DNA from 3 places in the Rhizobium sp. NXC24 genome. Region 3 is predicted to be linked to each of the others. Evidence: predicted binding sites of a transcription regulator. Region 3 holds the regulator's gene; each other region holds the start of a gene.
The links. Region 3 encodes PhoB, which activates phosphate uptake and scavenging genes when phosphate is short. Its sites were predicted from a motif close to TGTCATNNANCTGTCAT; they were not measured.
Positions count from the first base shown of each region.

Region 1: NXC24_RS33075 (alkaline phosphatase) is a predicted target of PhoB. The motif match lies at 4,305-4,321, and genes of this name have one in related genera.
Region 2: NXC24_RS10820 (UDP-2,3-diacylglucosamine diphosphatase) is a predicted target of PhoB. The motif match lies at 2,408-2,424, and genes of this name have one in related genera.

Region 1 is NZ_CP024314.1:1,940,151-1,946,097, reverse strand. It holds gene NXC24_RS33090 (ABC transporter permease) at 33-1,271, opposite strand; gene NXC24_RS33085 (ATP-binding cassette domain-containing protein) at 1,268-1,957, opposite strand; gene NXC24_RS33080 (hypothetical protein) at 1,963-2,382, opposite strand; gene NXC24_RS33075 (alkaline phosphatase) at 2,494-4,248, opposite strand; gene NXC24_RS33070 (DMT family transporter) at 4,632-5,549, shown strand; gene NXC24_RS33065 (4-hydroxyproline epimerase) at 5,632-5,947, opposite strand, start outside.
Region 2 is NZ_CP024311.1:2,194,827-2,200,773, forward strand. It holds gene NXC24_RS10815 (MFS transporter) at 149-1,369, opposite strand; gene NXC24_RS10820 (UDP-2,3-diacylglucosamine diphosphatase) at 1,536-2,342, opposite strand; gene NXC24_RS10825 (glycerophosphodiester phosphodiesterase family protein) at 2,455-3,210, opposite strand; gene NXC24_RS10830 (NADP-dependent malic enzyme) at 3,447-5,759, shown strand.
Region 3 is NZ_CP024311.1:569,378-575,324, reverse strand. It holds gene NXC24_RS02870 (Hsp33 family molecular chaperone) at 1-152, opposite strand, end outside; gene argF (ornithine carbamoyltransferase) at 200-1,117, opposite strand; gene NXC24_RS02860 (aspartate aminotransferase family protein) at 1,289-2,488, opposite strand; gene NXC24_RS02855 (GcrA family cell cycle regulator) at 2,914-3,438, shown strand; gene phoB (phosphate regulon transcriptional regulator PhoB) at 3,538-4,221, opposite strand; gene phoU (phosphate signaling complex protein PhoU) at 4,254-4,967, opposite strand; gene pstB (phosphate ABC transporter ATP-binding protein PstB) at 5,019-5,834, opposite strand; gene pstA (phosphate ABC transporter permease PstA) at 5,849-5,947, opposite strand, start outside.

The sequences.
Region 1 (5,947 bases), on a different replicon from region 3:
TAAGGGCAAGCGTGCCCCCGAGATCGTTCCGATCAGCCGCGGAGTGCGGCGGCGGGCGGCTGACGGTAAGCGAGGATAGCGGGTACGGACGCGATCGATGCCGCAAACGTCAGCAGCGCCGCCGCGAAGCCGATATCTTCGCGAAGGAATCCGACCGGCATGACGACGCCGCTATCCCCCGCCACGACCTCAGAAATTACCGCTGCCGCTGCATAGCCGATGCCGAAGCCCATGGCGACACCAATGGCCACCAGCGCGAACAGCTCCAACCAGACGATCGCAAACAGCGCGCCGCGCGGGGCGCCGAAAGCCCTAAGCGCGCCGATCTGGCGCCGCCTCTGCCCGACATGCATGACCGTCACCAGCAGCAGCGCCGCCGCCACTAGGACTTGCGACCCCACAGCGATCGCAAACAGCACCCGTTTCGCATCGCCAAGCGTCGCATAGAGCCGGGTCAGGACCTCGGCGGGGAACACCGCCAGCGTTGCACCGGCGCGGTATTGCTGCCTGAGCTTATAGGCATCGGCTATGGTCTTCGGCTTCACCAGAATTGCCGGCAGGCCGGGAACCTCATCATCCCACGTTTCATTCAACGGCGCATCCGGATCGATGGCATGATGCTCGTGCTCATCATGCGCTTCGGCGGGGTCTTCGTGATCGTCGTGATGGCCCATGCCGTGGATATGCCAGACCGCCTGGATCGGGACCAGTATGGCTCGATCCCAGGCCGTTCCGGTAGGTTTCAGGCGGCCGGTTACATGGTAGGCGAGTTCGGAGTGGGTATGTCCCCCTTCCTGCGCCGAGCCGTGCATCGGCTTGATTTCATCGCCCTGTTTGAGGGCAACGCCTGCGCCAATCACCGCCTCGCCTTCCTTTGCGAAAATTTTTCCCTCCGCCAGTTCCCCGGCGAGATTGTGCACCAGCGCCGTCGTCGTGCCGACGATCGGATTGCCCATGAACGAATCTCCGAAGCCGATCGGGGCCGCCCAGGCGACGCGGGGATCGGCGGCAAGCTTTGGCAGTAGCCCGCCATCCATTAATGGCAGCGGCGCGGCCTGCAGGAAGACCGAGGAAAGCACGAGCTGATTCTCGCTGCCGGCTGCGCCGATCACCAGATCGAATTTGTCGGCGGCCCGTGCGCTGCCGAGCCTGAGCGCCCGTTCCTGCAGCGTGACCGTCACCCCGAGCGCCACGGCAAGGGCTACGATCAGAACGAGCACGGCCGAGCCGAGCCAGAATCTGCGGAGATCGGCCAGGATGAAACGGATCATGCTGCATCTTCCATCGACCGGGTATCGCTGGCGATGCGCCCGAGGTTGAAGGTGATCTTGCGTTGGAGCCGGTTGGTCAGCCGCTCATCGTGTGAGACGACGATCAGTGTGCTCTTTTCCTGATCGGCGAGTTCCAGCAGCAGGCTGCCGACGGCTTCGCCGCTGTCGACATCGAGGCTGGCGGTAGGCTCGTCGGCGACAATAACGCCGGGTTTTTGCAGCAGCGCCCGGGCAACGGCAACGCGCTGCATCTCGCCGCGCGACATGGTCTCGATCCTTTGCTTGGGCTGCTTCAGACCTGCCCGCTTCAACAAATCATGTGCCCGTTCGACAATCTCGACGGATGCCGCGCGGGCAAGCCTTGCCGGCAGCAAGATGTTTTCGATCGCCGACAGGCCGGCAAACAGATGAAAATCCTGCATCACCAGACCGACATTGGCGCCACGCCAACGGTCCCGGCCGCCTTCGGAGAGCTTGGCTATGTTCGTGCCGCTCCAGTCGATGCGGCCCTGGCGTGCCCGTTCGAGCCCGGTGATAACGTTGACGAAGGTGCTCTTGCCGGACCCGGAGGCGCCAGTGACGGCCACGCGACCGCCGGCCGGAATCTGCAGTCGCTCGATCGTCAGCACCGGCGCGGCGAGCCCAGGAAAAGTGATGGAGATATCGGCGAGTTCGAGCGATAGCATCTTGTTCAGGCAATCCAATAGTTCGCTTCGCGCAATCTAAGCCGGCTTAAGAATCCGGTTTCCGGGTCCGTCCAGGAGCCGACTTCGAGCGTGCCGGCGACGGCTATCAGCGTGCCGGGTTGCACGAAGGTCTGCGCTTCTGAGAGATAGATGACGACAATATTGTCCGGCCAGTCGGCATCGGTCGAGCAGAAGGGGCAGATCGACATCGGGATTTCGGTCAGCACGAAAAATTTCGCTTCTGCCTTCAGCGGCGGCGCCATGAAGCCGCGCATCTGGATCTGTTGTCCGTTCAGGGACTTAACCTTGTCGGAAAATTCGAGGCCGAGCGCGCTGACCTTGCCGTAGAGATCGCCGATGGAGAGTTCGCTGGGCGAGGCGTGGCTGGGGCCTGCGGTCATGACCCATGGCGACAGGCCGATCATCGCAAGCAGGCTGCGGCGACTGACAACGGAACCGTAAAGAATGTTGCCCACCGCGCACCTCCTCGGAAATGGCCTCCCGGCGGCCAATGCCGCCCGGAGGTTTCTGGCAAATTACATAGTCTCTGCACCGAGCGCAAAGGTATCGGCGAGAACGCGGTAGACGTCGCTCTCTTCCATGTAGCCCTTGAACTCTTCCGAACCCGGACCTGTTGCCTGCAGCACGACGTCGTCGACGGCATGAACGGCCGTATCGGCATTGCGCGGCAGATTGCCTTCGCGAAGCACGGCGCCGGGAACATCCTTATACGCGCTGTTGGCGACGTATTCCTTCTTCTCGTTTTGAATTGCCGGCTCAAACGGACCGTCCATCTTCGGGCGGAAGGTTTCGTAATAGTCCGGATAATTGTTGGCGAAGATGGCGAGGCGGCGGCTCACGTCGACCTTGTCAGGGAAACCGTCGCCGTCCTTGTCCTCATAGTTCGGGAAGCCGGCATCGGCGTAGACGCCCACCTTCTCACGCATGTCCGTGCCCGGCTTTTCGTCATCGACCGTGCCGATGACCGAAACGCCATGCGTATGGTCGCCGGTGACGACGATCAGCGTATCGGGATGCGTCTTGGCGAATTCGCGCGCCATGCCGACAACCTGGTCGAATTCGATGGTTTCGAAGACCGAGCGCTCCCAGTCCATCGTGTGAGCCTGCTTGTCGATCGAGGCGCCCTCGATCATCAGGAAGAAGCCGTCCGGATTCTTGGAAAGCTGATCAAGCGCGACCTTGGCCATGTCCTTGAGGCCGGGCTGGTTCGGGAATTTGCCGACCGTGCCCTTCTTGAGGAATTCCCGATCCAGCGTCACGTCCATGTTGCCGGTGTGGAAGAGGCCCAGGATTTTGCCGGTATTGGTGCCGGCGGCGGCTGTCAGCTCGGACTTATCGGTCGCCAGCGCGTAGCCATCGTCCTTGAAGGTCTTGACCAGGTCCTTGTCGTCCTTGCGCTTGGAGCCCGGGACGTCCTTCGGCAGGAAATAGGCCGAGCCGCCACCGAGGATAACATCCGGCTTGGTGTTGAGGAACATGGCGGCAATTTCAGCCTTGTCGCCGCGCTTGCGCGTATGGGAAATGACGGCGGCCGGTGTGGCATCTTCGATTTCGGCAGTGGAAACGACGCCGATCGATTTCTTGGTCAGGCGGCGCACCGCTTCAGCGATGTTTTCGACACGCGGGTCGTCCAGCGAGTCCGGCGTGCGGTCGGCATAGACGCCAAGCGCATTGATCGCGGTCTTGTGGCCGGTCATGTAAGCCGACATGGTGTTGGCGCTGTCGGTGGCGATCGCATTGGTGGACGATGTGCCGATGAACGCCATGTGATCGAGGTCATCCATGAAGAGGCGGCCGTTCGCCTTGCCCTCGGTCATGCCTTTGGACATCAGGCGGGCAGCGGTGCGGTGGCCAACGGAGAGGCCGTCGCCGAGCAGAAAGATGACGTTCTTGGCCTTCGGGGTCGCGGAGGTGCCGAACACGTCCCAGGTAACGGCTTTCGTCTGGCCGCCGGCGCTGACTTCTACCTTATAGGTGCCTGCCTTGCCGATTTTGGCGGAGCGCAGAATAACGGCAGAGCCGAGGCTCTTGTCGTCCTTGCCCTTCTCGTCGGCCACGAAATTGAAATCGGCGCCGAGAACGGACTTGGCATCCTGGCCGTTGATGGTGATCTTCACGTCTTCCTTCTTGATGGCGCCGTCGAACTCGACCTTGAAGTCGAAAGGCGAGCCGACCAGGATCGTTGCACGATCGAGCGGATAGACGGTGGCTGCGTGGGAAACGCCGGCCAGCATGGTGGCGGCGGCAAGAGCGATTAGAGTTTTACGCATGGGAATCCTCGCGCGTTTGTGAAGTCACGTTACAGTGTCGTGATTAGCGGGCGATCGTGACACACGAATGACAGGCAGAAGGTAAGTGGTTGGACTTGCAGCGATATCAGTCTCGTCGCATCGGTGTCGCCTAAAGCATCTGCATGGAAAACCGCCATTCCAGGATACTTTCCCGAAATCGTCAACTATTTCAGCGAAGTAGTCGCGTCTCTGACGTTCCCGGGTCGGTAGTAGCAGTTGTCCGTCTGCTTGTCTGACCGGTTTATTCATCGCTCCGATCGCTTGTAGCCGTCGTATTTAAGCCAGCACTTGACATCGGCAGCGTTAAGGTCGAAGCCGCATTTGGCCGCGCATGCGCGGCCGTTTTTGCGAGGATTCGGGGAATGAAGACCAAGACGGCCGTGGCCAATACCGGAAGCCTGATCATGACCGGTGTCGTGCTGATGTTGCTCGGCGATCTGCTCTTTGCGTTGAATGATGCGATGGGCAAGTGGCTGGTCTCGAGTTTTGCCGTCGGTCAGGTGCTGGTGATCCGCTCGTTCGGAGCTTTTGTCGTGCTCGGACCGATGATCGTGAGACAAGGGCCGATGGCCTTGTTCCGCGTCGAGCAGAAAGGCCTCCAGTTCATGCGGGTGGCCATGGCGACTGGCGATGTCGGCCTGTTCTACGCTGCCGTCGCCTATCTGCCGCTCGCAGATGTGATGACCTTCTATATGGCCGGGCCGATCTATGTTGCGGCGCTCTCGCATTTCTTTCTCGGGGAAAAGATCGGCTGGCGCCGTTGGCTAGCCGTTCTGGTCGGCTTCGCTGGCGTCGTCATCGCGCTGCGTCCCTCCACAGCGATGCTGTCGCTTCCATCGCTTTTCGGTCTCGCGGGCAGCTTAGCCTTTGCACTGACGCTGGTGATGAGCCGCTATCTGCGCTCGACCAGCGACACGACACTCGTGACCTGGCAGACGATCGCCGCCCTTGCCACCGGCATCGTCTTGAGCATCGGCCACTGGCGGCCGGCGACGCCCATCGATTGGCTCGGCATGCTACTGCTTGGCATCGTAGCCTCTTGCGCGCATCTGCTCATCACGCGCTCGTTGAAGCTCGCACCGGCATCGCTGCTCGCGCCGCTGCAATATACGCTGCTGCTCTGGGCGATTGTGCTGGGCTACATCTTCTTCAACGATATTCCCGATATGCAGATCATCATCGGCGCCGCGATCATCGTCTTTGCCGGTCTCTTCATCTTCCACCGGAAGAACCTGAAGGAAACGGTCCCGGCCGAGGCAGTCCCGCCCGACGGCCATTGAAGGTTATGCCGGCTCATATTAGCGTGAGGCCATCGGTTTGATGCCGCTCGACTATGAGACCGCATGATTGGGCGCTGCTGATTCAGGTCAAATAGCCTGCAGCGTATGGTTCCTGGTCATCGATAACGTGAGTTGAGACCCCCGTAATATAGGCACGGCCTTCAACGCTTGGAATGACTGCGGGTATGCCGGCGTCCAGGGTTACATGACGCTCGATCCGTCCTTTGAATATGGAACCGATCAAGCTCTCGTGGCTGAAAACATCGCCGATCTGCTGCTCTCCGCGTGCTGCCCGGAGCGCCACGCGTGCCGATGTGCCGGTGCCGCACGGTGAGCGATCAATGATTTTGGGGGTCGCGATGACAACTGCGCGCGCGTCGGCGCCCTTCATAGGCGCG
Region 2 (5,947 bases), 1.6 Mb from region 3:
TTCAGGTCTTGCGTCACAATCGCCGACTCAGGAATCCCAGCTCGACGCAAATGGTTAATATCCGAGTGCATACGCGATTTCCATGCCAAGCCGATGTCAAAATAGGCCATAGCATTTTGATATCCAAATGAATTCGTTTCGCACGGCCTCAGGAGGCCTCGCCCGCCCTTTCGCCAAACGCGGAACTGCGCGGTTGAAGATTGCGGGCAAGGATCACCATAGCGAGGCCGAAGGCGGCAACACCGGCCATGACATAGTAGCTGGAAGGACCGAGCCACGCGTAAAGATAGCCGGACGCCAGGGTCATCAGCCCGAGGAACATGCCGTTATAAAAGAAATAGGAGCCCTGGGCCGATGCTTCCTGAGTTTCCCGCACCGAAGCAACGATGCGGCGCTGTATGCCGGTGTGGACGCAGGCATAGGTGCAGGAGTGAAGACATTGCAGCACGAGATAGCCGGCGAAACCGAGATTGATCGGAAACAGTATCCAGCGCAGGACGCACACGCTCGAACCGAAGAAAATCAGCGTCCAGGCACTGAAGCGACGGCTCAGTGTTTTCGACAGGAAGAAAACCATGACCTCCGCCGTTACCCCTGCGCTCCAGAGGATGGCGATCTCCGTGCCTGAAAAACCGAGTTTGCGCCAATAGATCGATGCAAACGTGTACATCACGGCATGGCTCGACTGCTGTATCGACACACCGATCATGGTGATCAGCAATTGCGGCGAGCGCAGCCCACCGCCGGTCGGCGCCTGCAGGTTGATCGGCTGATTGCGCCGGCGTGTCGGCCCGATGCGCGGACAGAAGAAAGCCATCATGGTTGTCAGGAAGAAGCCCCCGACCATGGTGGGCAGAACCATGGTGGCACCCCATTTGCCGATCATCTGACCGCCGATAAGGGTCGAGAAGATGAAGGCGATCGATCCCCAGACGCGCATCGATCCATAATCGAACCCCCAGCGCCGCACGCCGGAAATGGCAATCGATTCTACGACAGGGACGTAAGGCGCGTATGTCGCCCCCTGAATGGCGTAGACCAGCAACACCGGCCAGAAATCATTCGTCCAATAAAGCGCGATCGCCGTCAGCAGTGACAATGCGCCCGACCAGAACAACACGTTCGCGCGTTCATCCACGCGATCGGCAAGTATTCCGACAATGGGCACGACGAGAACGCGCACCACCATCGGCACGGCGAGGATAAGACCGATCTCGCGGTCACCGAAATTCAGTCCCGTCAGCCAAACCGGGAAAAACGGCAGAGCAATGCCGTTGACGAGCAACGGAGCACAATAGGACAAGGCGGTGCGCAGACGAAAATGCGGAGGCGCGCCCTCGCCCGGGAGAGATTTTGTCGCGGGAATCATGACAGACCTGAAGGGAAACTGATTGTTCCCTATCACTCCATCGTGAATACGACTATGGCGAGAAATAGCCGAACCGAAACGTTTCGGATAAAATATGAGGCTGTCGTCAGATTGCAGCGATCAAGAATTGTGACGGGCCGTTATCGGACCCGTGAAGCGGCGCAAATTACGCCGCCTGTGCCCCGAGCGCTTCCGACACGTCCTCGACGGCGGCGCTGACCGGCTGTGCCTCGGTGATCGACTGCCAGGTGATCAGCTCGAACGTGCCGTCTTCATGCTCGGCGATCGCCGTGCAGCTTTCGACCCAGTCGCCTGTGTTGATGTAGCGGATGCCATCGAAGTCCTCGATGACGGCATGATGGATGTGGCCACAGATGACGCCGTCGGCATCGTTGCGCTTGGCCTCTTCGACCACGACACGCTGGAACTCGCCGATGAAATTGACCGCATGCTTGACCTGAAGCTTCGCCCAGGCCGAGAACGACCAATAGGGCATGTTCAGGCGGCGGCGAACGGCGGCAAGGCCGACATTGATCAGGATGGCCATATCGTAGGCCCAATCGCCGAGATAGGCGAGCAGGCGCGCGTTGCGAACGACGACGTCGAATTCGTCGCCATGCAGGACGAGATACTTCTTGCCGTCGGCGGTCTCGTGGATCGCCCGCTCGGCCACTTCGATGCCGCCGAAATGCATGCCGGGGAAATCACGCAGGAATTCGTCGTGATTGCCGGGGATATAGACGATGCGGGTGCCCTTGCGCGCCTTGCGCAGCAGTTTCTGCACCACGTCGTTGCAATCTTGCGGCCAGTACCAAGTGCGCTTCAGCCGCCAGCCGTCAACGATATCACCGACAAGGAAGATGGTGTCCGCTTCGTGATGACGCAGAAAATCGATCAGATAGTCCGCCTTGGCTGCTTTCGAGCCCAGGTGCACGTCAGAAATGAATAGCGTTCGAAACCGCCTGACATTCATGTTTTCATTCACGAACTCAATGTCCGTGCCCTATCCTACGTTGGCTATTCCAAAATCAGACTCGTGTTTCAGGATGATGACAAATCCTGTGCTAGAGGCCTGTTGCGGACGATCAGCCGCGCTTTGCAGCTATGGCGAGATCCGGCCGATCGGTTGTGAAACTTGCGACGCCGAGGCGAAACATCGCCCTTGCCGCTTCACTCGTATGCGCCGCCCAGCCATGCACCGTCACGCCGCTTTTCCGAAAAAGGTCCATCACTTCGGCATCGATGGTGTCGGCCCGCAAGGCAATCTCGTGGACGCCAAACCGGCCAAGCGCGGCAAGAATACCTCTCCAGCCGATTTGCGCGGCTGTCTGCGGCGAACAGAGAAAGATGAGGCCGAGAAGCTCGCCGACATTCAGGCCACGCTCCTCAAGCGCGGCACTGAAGGCTTCCAGGCGCGGGAGCGCGAAACTGGTCACCATTGTCCGCTTCAGCATGTCGGTCGCCAGCAACTCGTCCGCAATACGGCCTTCCATGCCGGCATAGGGTTTGCCGTCCAGCCTCGTCTTGATCTCCAGCCGAAGGTCGACCGCGGACGGCCCGAAGATGTCGATGGTTTCGGCAAGTGTCGGGATGGTCTCGCCGCCGCTGCCGATGACGATATGGCGCATCAGTTCGTCATAGCTTAAATCGGCGATCGCGCCCTTGCCGCCCGTCATGCGGTCGATCAGCGCGTCGTGATGGACGACGAGCTTGTCGTCACGCGTCTGATGCACGTCGAATTCGACGAGATCGACATCGAGTTTAGCGGTTTCGGAAAAGGCGAGCCGGGTGTTTTCGGGCCAAAGATGCGAACCGCCGCGGTGGGAAGCGATGAGGGTCATGAGGGCTCCTCTGTTTTTTGCCCTCATAGGCTCACGCCATGAACCCCTTATGACGCATTCACTTTTCGCTTACCATCGGGCTCGAATGTCACCGTTGCGGGACAAGAAAAACAATTGTGAAAACGGCGCTGCAAAAAACCTTTCCTCTGCGTCAATTGCATACTGTGCACCCTGAGTGATTGATGTATGCAGGGACTCAAAAAGCGCGAGTGCGCAAGCAGAAACGGAGAAGCGTGATGGATACGCACGACACATCGAAGGCAGCCAAGAACATGGCGAGCGGCAATCTCGACGAACAGGCTCTCTTCTTTCATCGCTATCCCCGCCCCGGCAAGCTGGAAATCCAGGCGACGAAGCCGCTCGGCAACCAGCGTGACCTGGCGCTTGCCTATTCTCCCGGCGTTGCCGCGCCCTGCCTTGCCATCCGCGACAATCCGGAAACGGCTTTCGACTACACCTCGCGCGGCAATCTCGTCGCGGTCATATCCAATGGTTCGGCCGTCCTCGGTCTCGGCAATATCGGTCCGCTTGCCTCCAAGCCGGTGATGGAAGGCAAGGCCGTACTCTTCAAGAAATTTGCCGGCATCGACGTCTTCGACGTCGAAATCGCCGCGCCTACCGTCGATGAGATGGTCAGCACGATTTCGGCGCTGGAGCCGACCTTCGGCGGCATCAATCTCGAGGACATCAAGGCGCCCGAGTGCTTCGACGTTGAACGTCGCCTGCGTGAGAAGATGGAAATCCCGGTCTTCCACGACGACCAGCACGGCACTGCCATCATCGTTGCCGCCGCTATTCTCAACGGGCTGGAATTGGCCGGGAAGAAGATCGAGGAGGTCAAGATCGTCGCCTCGGGCGCTGGCGCCGCCGCGCTCGCCTGCCTCAACCTGCTGGTCATCCTTGGCGCCAAGCGCGAAAACATCTGGGTCCACGATATCGAGGGCCTCGTCTATGAGGGCCGTACCGAGCTGATGGACGAATGGAAGTCCATCTACGCGCAGAAGAGCGACAAGCGCGTGCTTGCCGAGTCGATCCCCGGCGCCGACGTCTTTCTGGGCCTCTCCGCCGCCGGCGTGCTGAAGCCCGAGCTGCTGGAGCAGATGGCGGAAAAGCCGCTGATCATGGCGCTCGCCAATCCGACACCCGAAATCATGCCGGATCTCGCCCGTGCCGCCCGGCCGGACGCGATGATCTGCACCGGCCGCTCGGATTTTCCGAACCAGGTCAACAACGTCCTCTGTTTCCCCTACATCTTCCGGGGGGCGCTCGATTGCGGCGCCAAGACGATCAATGAGGAAATGAAGATGGCCGCAGTGCGCGCCATCGCCTCGCTTGCCCGCGAGGAGCCGTCCGATGTCGCCGCCCGCGCCTATAGCGGCGAAACGCCGGTCTTCGGGCCGAATTATCTGATCCCCTCGCCCTTCGATCCGCGTCTGATCCTGCGCATTGCGCCTGCCGTTGCGAGAGCTGCGGCCGAAAGCGGCGTGGCCCTGCGCCCCATCGCCGACTTCGACGCCTATATGGACGAACTCAACCGCTTCGTCTTCCGCTCGGGCTTCATCATGAAGCCGATCTTCGCCGCCGCGAAGATCGCAGAGCGCAAGCGCGTCGTCTTCTCCGAAGGCGAGGATGAGCGCGTACTGCGCGCTGCCCAGGTTCTTCTCGAAGAGGGCACCGCTGCTCCGATCCTCATTGGACGTCCCTCCGTTATCGAGACCCGTCTGAAGCGCTATGGCTTGAAGATCCGGCCGAACACCGATTTCGCCGTCATCAATCCGGAAGACGATCCGCGCTTCCGCGAATATGTCGACCTCTACTTCTCGCTTGTCGGCCGCAGCGGCGTCATTCCGGAAGCGGCGCGAACGATCGTACGCACCAACACCACGGTCATCGGCGCCCTGGCAGTAAAGCGCGGCGAAGCCGACGCGCTGATCTGCGGCCTCGAAGGCCGTTACGAGCGCCATCTGCGCATCGTCCGCCAGATCATCGGCAAACGCTCCGATGTTCGCGACTTCTCGGCGCTCAGCCTGCTGATCTCGCAGCGTGGCGCGACGTTCTACACCGACACCTATGTCAACTTTAATCCGAATGCGGAGGAGATCGCCGAGTCAACGGTGCTGGCGGCCGAAGAAATCAAACGTTTCGGCATCTCGCCCCGCGCCGCCCTCGTTTCGCATTCGAACTTCGGTTCGCGGGAGTCGGAAAGCGCAACCAAGATGCGCATGGCGCTGGCGCTTGTCCGCGAGATGGCACCGGAGCTGGAAGTCGACGGCGAAATGCACGGCGACAGCGCTATTTCCGAAAGCCTGCGCCGCCACGTCATGCCCGACAGCACGCTTTCCGGCGAAGCGAACCTGCTCGTCTTCCCAAATCTTGACGCGGCCAACATCACGCTTGGTGTGGTCAAGACCATGACCGATGGCCTGCATGTCGGCCCGATCCTGCTCGGCACGGCGCTTCCGGCGCACATCCTGTCGCCCTCCGTCACGTCGCGCGGCGTCGTCAACATGGCGGCCCTTGCTGTGGTCGAGGCTTCTCAGCCGAATTGAGCGAATAGCTCGTCGCGGCCGTCCTCTGAGGCGGCCCCGACGAGCTATTGGCGGCCGGATTCAACTACAGCCCGGCGATCTCACCAGGCGGTGACAAGTGGCGGCCTGAGCCGCATCCGCGATCATTTCGCAAGAATTTTCCCACCCGAACCGTATTTCTGATAGGTTTGTTGTTAAGCTCCACGCTG
Region 3 (5,947 bases):
GCCGGATAGCTGTGCCGGGCGAGAATTGCGTCCAACAGCGGCCCAAGCTGCACGGCGCGGCCGCGGACATCAAGACCCTCTACCTGGAAGGGAACGACATGATCGTCGCCGGCAAAATCGAATTGACCCAGCGAGGCTGCACTTTCCGCCATTGCTCTACTCCTACTGCGCCCGCGACATCAAACGCGGTTCTATATCCTCAGATCGCGCCCAGGCACCAAGCAAGAATCGACTTTTGCGCATGAAGGCGGTTTTCCGCCTCATCGAAAACAACGGATTGCGGACCGTCGATCACCTCGTCCGTCACTTCCTCCCCGCGATGGGCGGGCAGGCAATGCATGAACAACGCGTCCTTGCCGGCCTGTGCCATCAAAGCCGCATTGACCTGATAGGGCTGGAAGACGTTGTGACCGCGGGCCCGGTGCTCCTGATTCATGGAAACCCAGGTATCGGTTACCACACAATCGGCGCCGGCGACCGCACGGTCGGCATCATGCGAGAGCATGATTTCGGCGCCCTCGTTGCGGGCCCAGTTCAGATAGTGATCCTTCGGCTCGGAACCAAGGGGTACGGCCATGTTCATGCGATAGCCGAAACGGGCGGCCCCTTCGACCAGCGAATGCAGCACGTTGTTGCCGTCGCCGGTCCAGGCGATGGTCTTGCCCTTGATCGGACCGCGATGCTCCTCGAAGGTCATGATGTCGGCCATGATCTGGCAGGGATGCGTGTCGTCGGTGAGAGCGTTGATGACCGGCACGGTCGCGTGCTGGGCGAGTTCCAACAGGCGCGAATGTTCGGTCGTACGGATCATGATGGCGTCGACATAGCGCGACAGCACCTTTGCCGTATCGCCGATCGTCTCGGCGCGGCCAAGCTGCATTTCCGTGCCGGACAGGAACAGCGTCTCGCCGCCGAGCTGGCGCATGCCGACATCGAAGGAGACGCGGGTGCGGGTGGATGGCTTCTCGAAGATCATCGCCAGCATCTTGCCGGCGAGCGGCTTATCGGCCGCACCCGCCTTCAGCGCCTGCTTTCGCACGATGGCATCGTCGATGATGCTGCGCAGATCGGCAGCCGCGACGGCCGAGAGATCGAGAAAGTGTTTCGGTGAAGCCATGTCCCTACCTGTACTCCAAAAATGATAACGCCCGCCGTGGGGCGCGCATAACCCCTTAAATCGGAGCCGATTTAAGGAAAGGCTTATGCGCCACTCTAAGTGTTACTGCGTCCTTTGCGCGTCCTTCGGACGCGCGGCGCAGTAATACGCCCCTACCGGCGGGCGCTGAACTCAAGCCGACTTCTTGACGCGGGCGGCACGCAGGCTTTCGGCGGCACGTTCGATGCGGGCAATGCCTTCGCGCGCCTCCTCGGCCGTGACCACCAGCGGCGGCAGCAGACGGATGACGTTGTCGCCGGCCGGCACACCCAGCAGATGTTCGGCGCGGATCGCCTGCAACAGGTCCGCCTGGGGAATGGCCGCCTTGATGCCAAGCAACAACCCTTCGCCGCGGACATCTTCGATAATATCCGGAAAACGATCCTTGAGCGAGGCCAAGCCCTGGCGGAACACCAACGCAACATCGCGCACATGCTGCAGGAAACCGTCTGATAGCACGACATCGAGCACGGCGTTGCCGACCGCCATGGCGAGCGGATTGCCGCCATAGGTCGAGCCATGCGTGCCCGCCTTCATGCCTGCGGCCGCTTCCGCGGTCGCAAGGCAGGCACCGAGCGGAAAGCCACCGCCGATGCCCTTGGCGACGGCCATGATGTCAGGCGTGATGCCGGCCCATTCATGGGCAAAGAGCTTGCCGGTGCGTCCGACGCCGGTCTGAACCTCGTCGAGGACCAGAAGCAGGCCATTCTCATCGCAAATCTGACGCAGGCCGCGCAGGAACTCGTTGGTCGCAGGGCGGATACCGCCCTCGCCCTGCACGGGCTCGATCAGGATCGCGGCCGTCGCATCGGTGATGGCGGCACGCACCGCGTCGAGATCGCCGAAAGGCACCTGGTCGAAGCCGGGCGCCTTCGGGCCGAAACCTTCGAGATACTTTTCCTGGCCTCCAGCGGCGATCGTCGCGATCGTGCGGCCATGGAAGGCGCCTTCGAAGGTGATGATATGGAATTTCTCCGGATGACCCTTGTAGAACTGGTAGCGACGCGCCGTCTTGATGGCGCATTCCAGCGCCTCCGCACCGGAATTGGTGAAGAATACCTTATCGGCGAAGGTGGCCTCCGTCAGGCGCTTCGACAACTTCTCCTGGCCTGGCACCTCATAGAGGTTGGACAGGTGCCAGACCTTGTCGGCCTGCGACTTCAGCTCTGCAACCAGATGTGGATGGGCGTGGCCAAGCGAATTCACCGCGACGCCCGCGGCGAAATCGAGATAACGCTCGCCGGTCTCCGTGATCAGCCACACGCCCTCGCCTCGCTCGAACCGCAGCGGAGCACGCATATAGGTGTCATAAAGCGGCGCGGTTTCAGCCATGGCGCATTCTCCTCAATCACAACCTTTAGGGCCAATCGTTTCCTTCGAATGAAACGGGCCCGGAAAAATCAAAAATGCCGCCTTGCGGCGGCATGGGCACTATTGATGTTTTGCACTGCGATGTCAACAAAACTGGCGATTTAGCAGGTGCGGCAGAGCACCTCTCGATGGATGGCATGTCTTCGACAACTTATATTGCATAAATGCCACTCACGTATAGCAAGTTGGGGAAAACCTCGAAATCGATTCCTCAAGATTCCCGCGACTCTTGTCACGGAGTCAGCCTCACACTAGGTTAAAAACCAATTACTAGACTGCATGCGGCGGAACTAGTCACCACAATTTTAAAGCGTTTCACGCCTCGACCCAATTCGAGGCAATGGTGAGGGATTCTGCCATCAGAAACGCGATAGCGGAGACAGGGCATGAATTGGACAGACGAACGCGTCGAGAAGCTGAAAAAGCTGTGGTCCGAAGGTTTGAGCGCCAGCCAGATCGCGGCACAGCTCGGTGGTGTCAGCCGTAATGCCGTCATCGGCAAAGTGCATCGCTTGAGCCTGCCGGGCCGAGCGAAGGCCGGTGGTGCGGCAACCACAGCTCGAGCGCCGAAGCGCAATACCTCGGCCCCACGCGCGCCGAATTACGCCTCGCGCGTTGCAACCCGCACGGTTACCCGCCAGCAGGGTGCGACGATGCTCAAGGAAGAGGTCGAGATCGATACGGTCAGCGAAGTCGAATATCGTCCGGCCGCCAATGTGGTCGTTCCGATCTCGCGCCGCCTCGGCCTGACGGAGCTCACGGAGCGCACCTGCAAGTGGCCGGTCGGCGACCCGCTGAAGGAAGATTTTCACTTCTGCGGCAATGACAGCCCGGACTCTTCGCCGTACTGCACCTACCATCAGCGGCTGGCTTACCAGCCGGTGCATGACCGGCGCCGGGCCGCGCACTGAACCACACCAGACAAAGGAAAAACGGGCCGAAAGGCCCGTTTTCTGTTTCCGCCGCTATGTTGGATGGCCAATCGGGTTGCCCCGATCAGGCCTCCCCCATCAGGCCTCCATGGAATAACCCGCGCCGCGAACGGTGCGGATGACGTCCTGCATGTTGGAGAAATTCAGCGCCTTGCGCAGGCGGCCGACATGCACGTCGACGGTGCGTTCGTCGACATAGATATCATGCCCCCACACGCCGTCGAGCAACTGAGACCGAGAGAAGACGCGGCCGGGGGACGACATCAGGAATTCCAGAAGGCGGAATTCCGTCGGCCCCAACCGCACTTCACGGCTCTTTCGGTGGACGCGATGGGTTTCGCGGTCCAGTTCGATATCGCCGCAGCGCAGTACCGTGGACAGGACCTCCGGGCGGGCTCGGCGCAACATCGCCTTGACGCGGGCCATCAGTTCCGGCGTCGAGAACGGCTTGACGACATAGTCGTCCGCGCCGGTGGAAAGGCCGCGCACGCGCTCGCTTTCCTCGCCGCGAGCGGTGAGCATGATGATCGGCAGGCGCTCCGTCTCCGGCCGCATGCGCAGCCGACGGCAGAGCTCGATGCCGGACACGCCGGGGAGCATCCAATCGAGGATCAGAAGATCGGGGATGCGCTCCTGGAGGCGCAGCTCAGCTTCGTCGCCTCTCAGGATAGTGTCGACCTCGAAGCCCTCGGCCTCGAGGTTATAGCGCAGCAGAACGCTTAGCGCTTCCTCGTCTTCTACAACAGCAACTCTCGGAACCATGCGCCTCTGGTCTCCTTCTCTTGGTGTCTACTTTATTCCGTTACCGAACCGACGGTGTTGGCGGTATCGTCCTTCGGGCGCTCGCCTTCGGGCTGGGCACCGGTCGCCATGTAATAGATCGTCTCGGCGATGTTCGTGGCATGGTCGCCGATGCGCTCGATGTTCTTGGCGCAGAAAAGAAGATGCGTGCAGGTGGTGATGTTGCGCGGATCCTCCATCATGTAGGTCAGCATCTCGCGGAAGAGCGAGGTGTACATGGCGTCGATTTCCTCGTCGCGTTCGCGGATCGACACGGCCTTGTCAGGTAAACGGGTCGAGTAGACGTCGAGCACTTCCTTGAGCTGGACGAGCGCCAGTTCGGAGAGGTGTTCGATGCCGCGGGCGAGACGACGCGGAACGCCGGTGCCCTGCACGGCGATGACGCGCTTTGCGGTGTTCTTGCCGAGATCGCCGACGCGCTCCAGATCGGCGGCGATGCGGATGGAGCCCATGATTTCACGCAGGTCCGCAGCCATCGGCTGACGGCGGGCGATGGTGACGATCGCCTTGTCGCCGACTTCGCGCTCGGCGTGGTCGAGAATGACGTCATCGGAGATGACCTTCTGCGCAAGGCTGGCATCGCCGTTTACCAGGGCGCGGACGCTGTCGCTGACCATCTGCTCCGCCAGGCCGCCCATTTCGGAAATGCGGCGCGTCAGGAACTTCAGGTCTTCGTCGTAAGCGGAGAGAATGTGTGTTGAGACCATTTTTTTATCCTCTAGGTGAAAGATGTGAAAGGAACCGCGCGGGGAGCATCATCAGCCAAAACGGCCCATGATGTAATCCTGCGTGCGGTAATCATCGGGATTGGTGAACATCTTATCGGTATCGTTCTCCTCGACCAGATGGCCGAGATGAAACATTGCGGTACGTTGCGAAACGCGGGCTGCCTGCTGCATGGAATGCGTCACGATGACGATCGTGAAGTTTTCCCGCAGCTCATGAATGAGTTCCTCGACTTTGGCGGTGGCGATCGGATCGAGCGCGGAGCACGGCTCGTCCATGAGAATGACCTCGGGACTGACCGCGACGGCGCGGGCGATGCAGAGGCGTTGCTGCTGACCGCCAGAGAGGCTGGTGCCGGCATCATAGAGCCGATCCTTCACCTCGCCCCACAGCCCGGCCTTCTGCAGACTGGTTTCGACGATATGGTCGAGATCGCTCTTGGACCGATGCAGCCCATGGATACGCGGACCATAGGCCACATTCTCGTAGATCGACTTCGGAAACGGATTGGGCTTCTGAAACACCATGCCGACGCGGGCACGCAGCTCGACGACATCGATTGAGTTGTCGTAGATATCCTGATCGTCGAGCGTGATTTTGCCGGTGACGCGGCAGGTGTCTATCGTATCGTTCATGCGGTTGAGGCAACGCAGGAAGGTGGACTTGCCGCAGCCGGAAGGACCGATCAGCGCGGTGACAGTGTTGGCGCGGATGTTCAGATCCACGTCGAACAGCGCGCGCTTCTCGCCATAATGGACCGAGACGGCCTGACCGATCATCTTGTAGGGGATCGTTATCATCTTCCTGGCCAGTGCTTTTTCGCTCGCGGCTTCCGTCATCATGTTCATTCCATCGCCTCCCGTCACCAGCGCCGCTCAAAGCGACGGCGCAGCAGGATGGCCCCGATGTTCATCGCAACAAGGAAGAAGAGCAGGACGATAATGGCTCCGGAGGTTCTCTC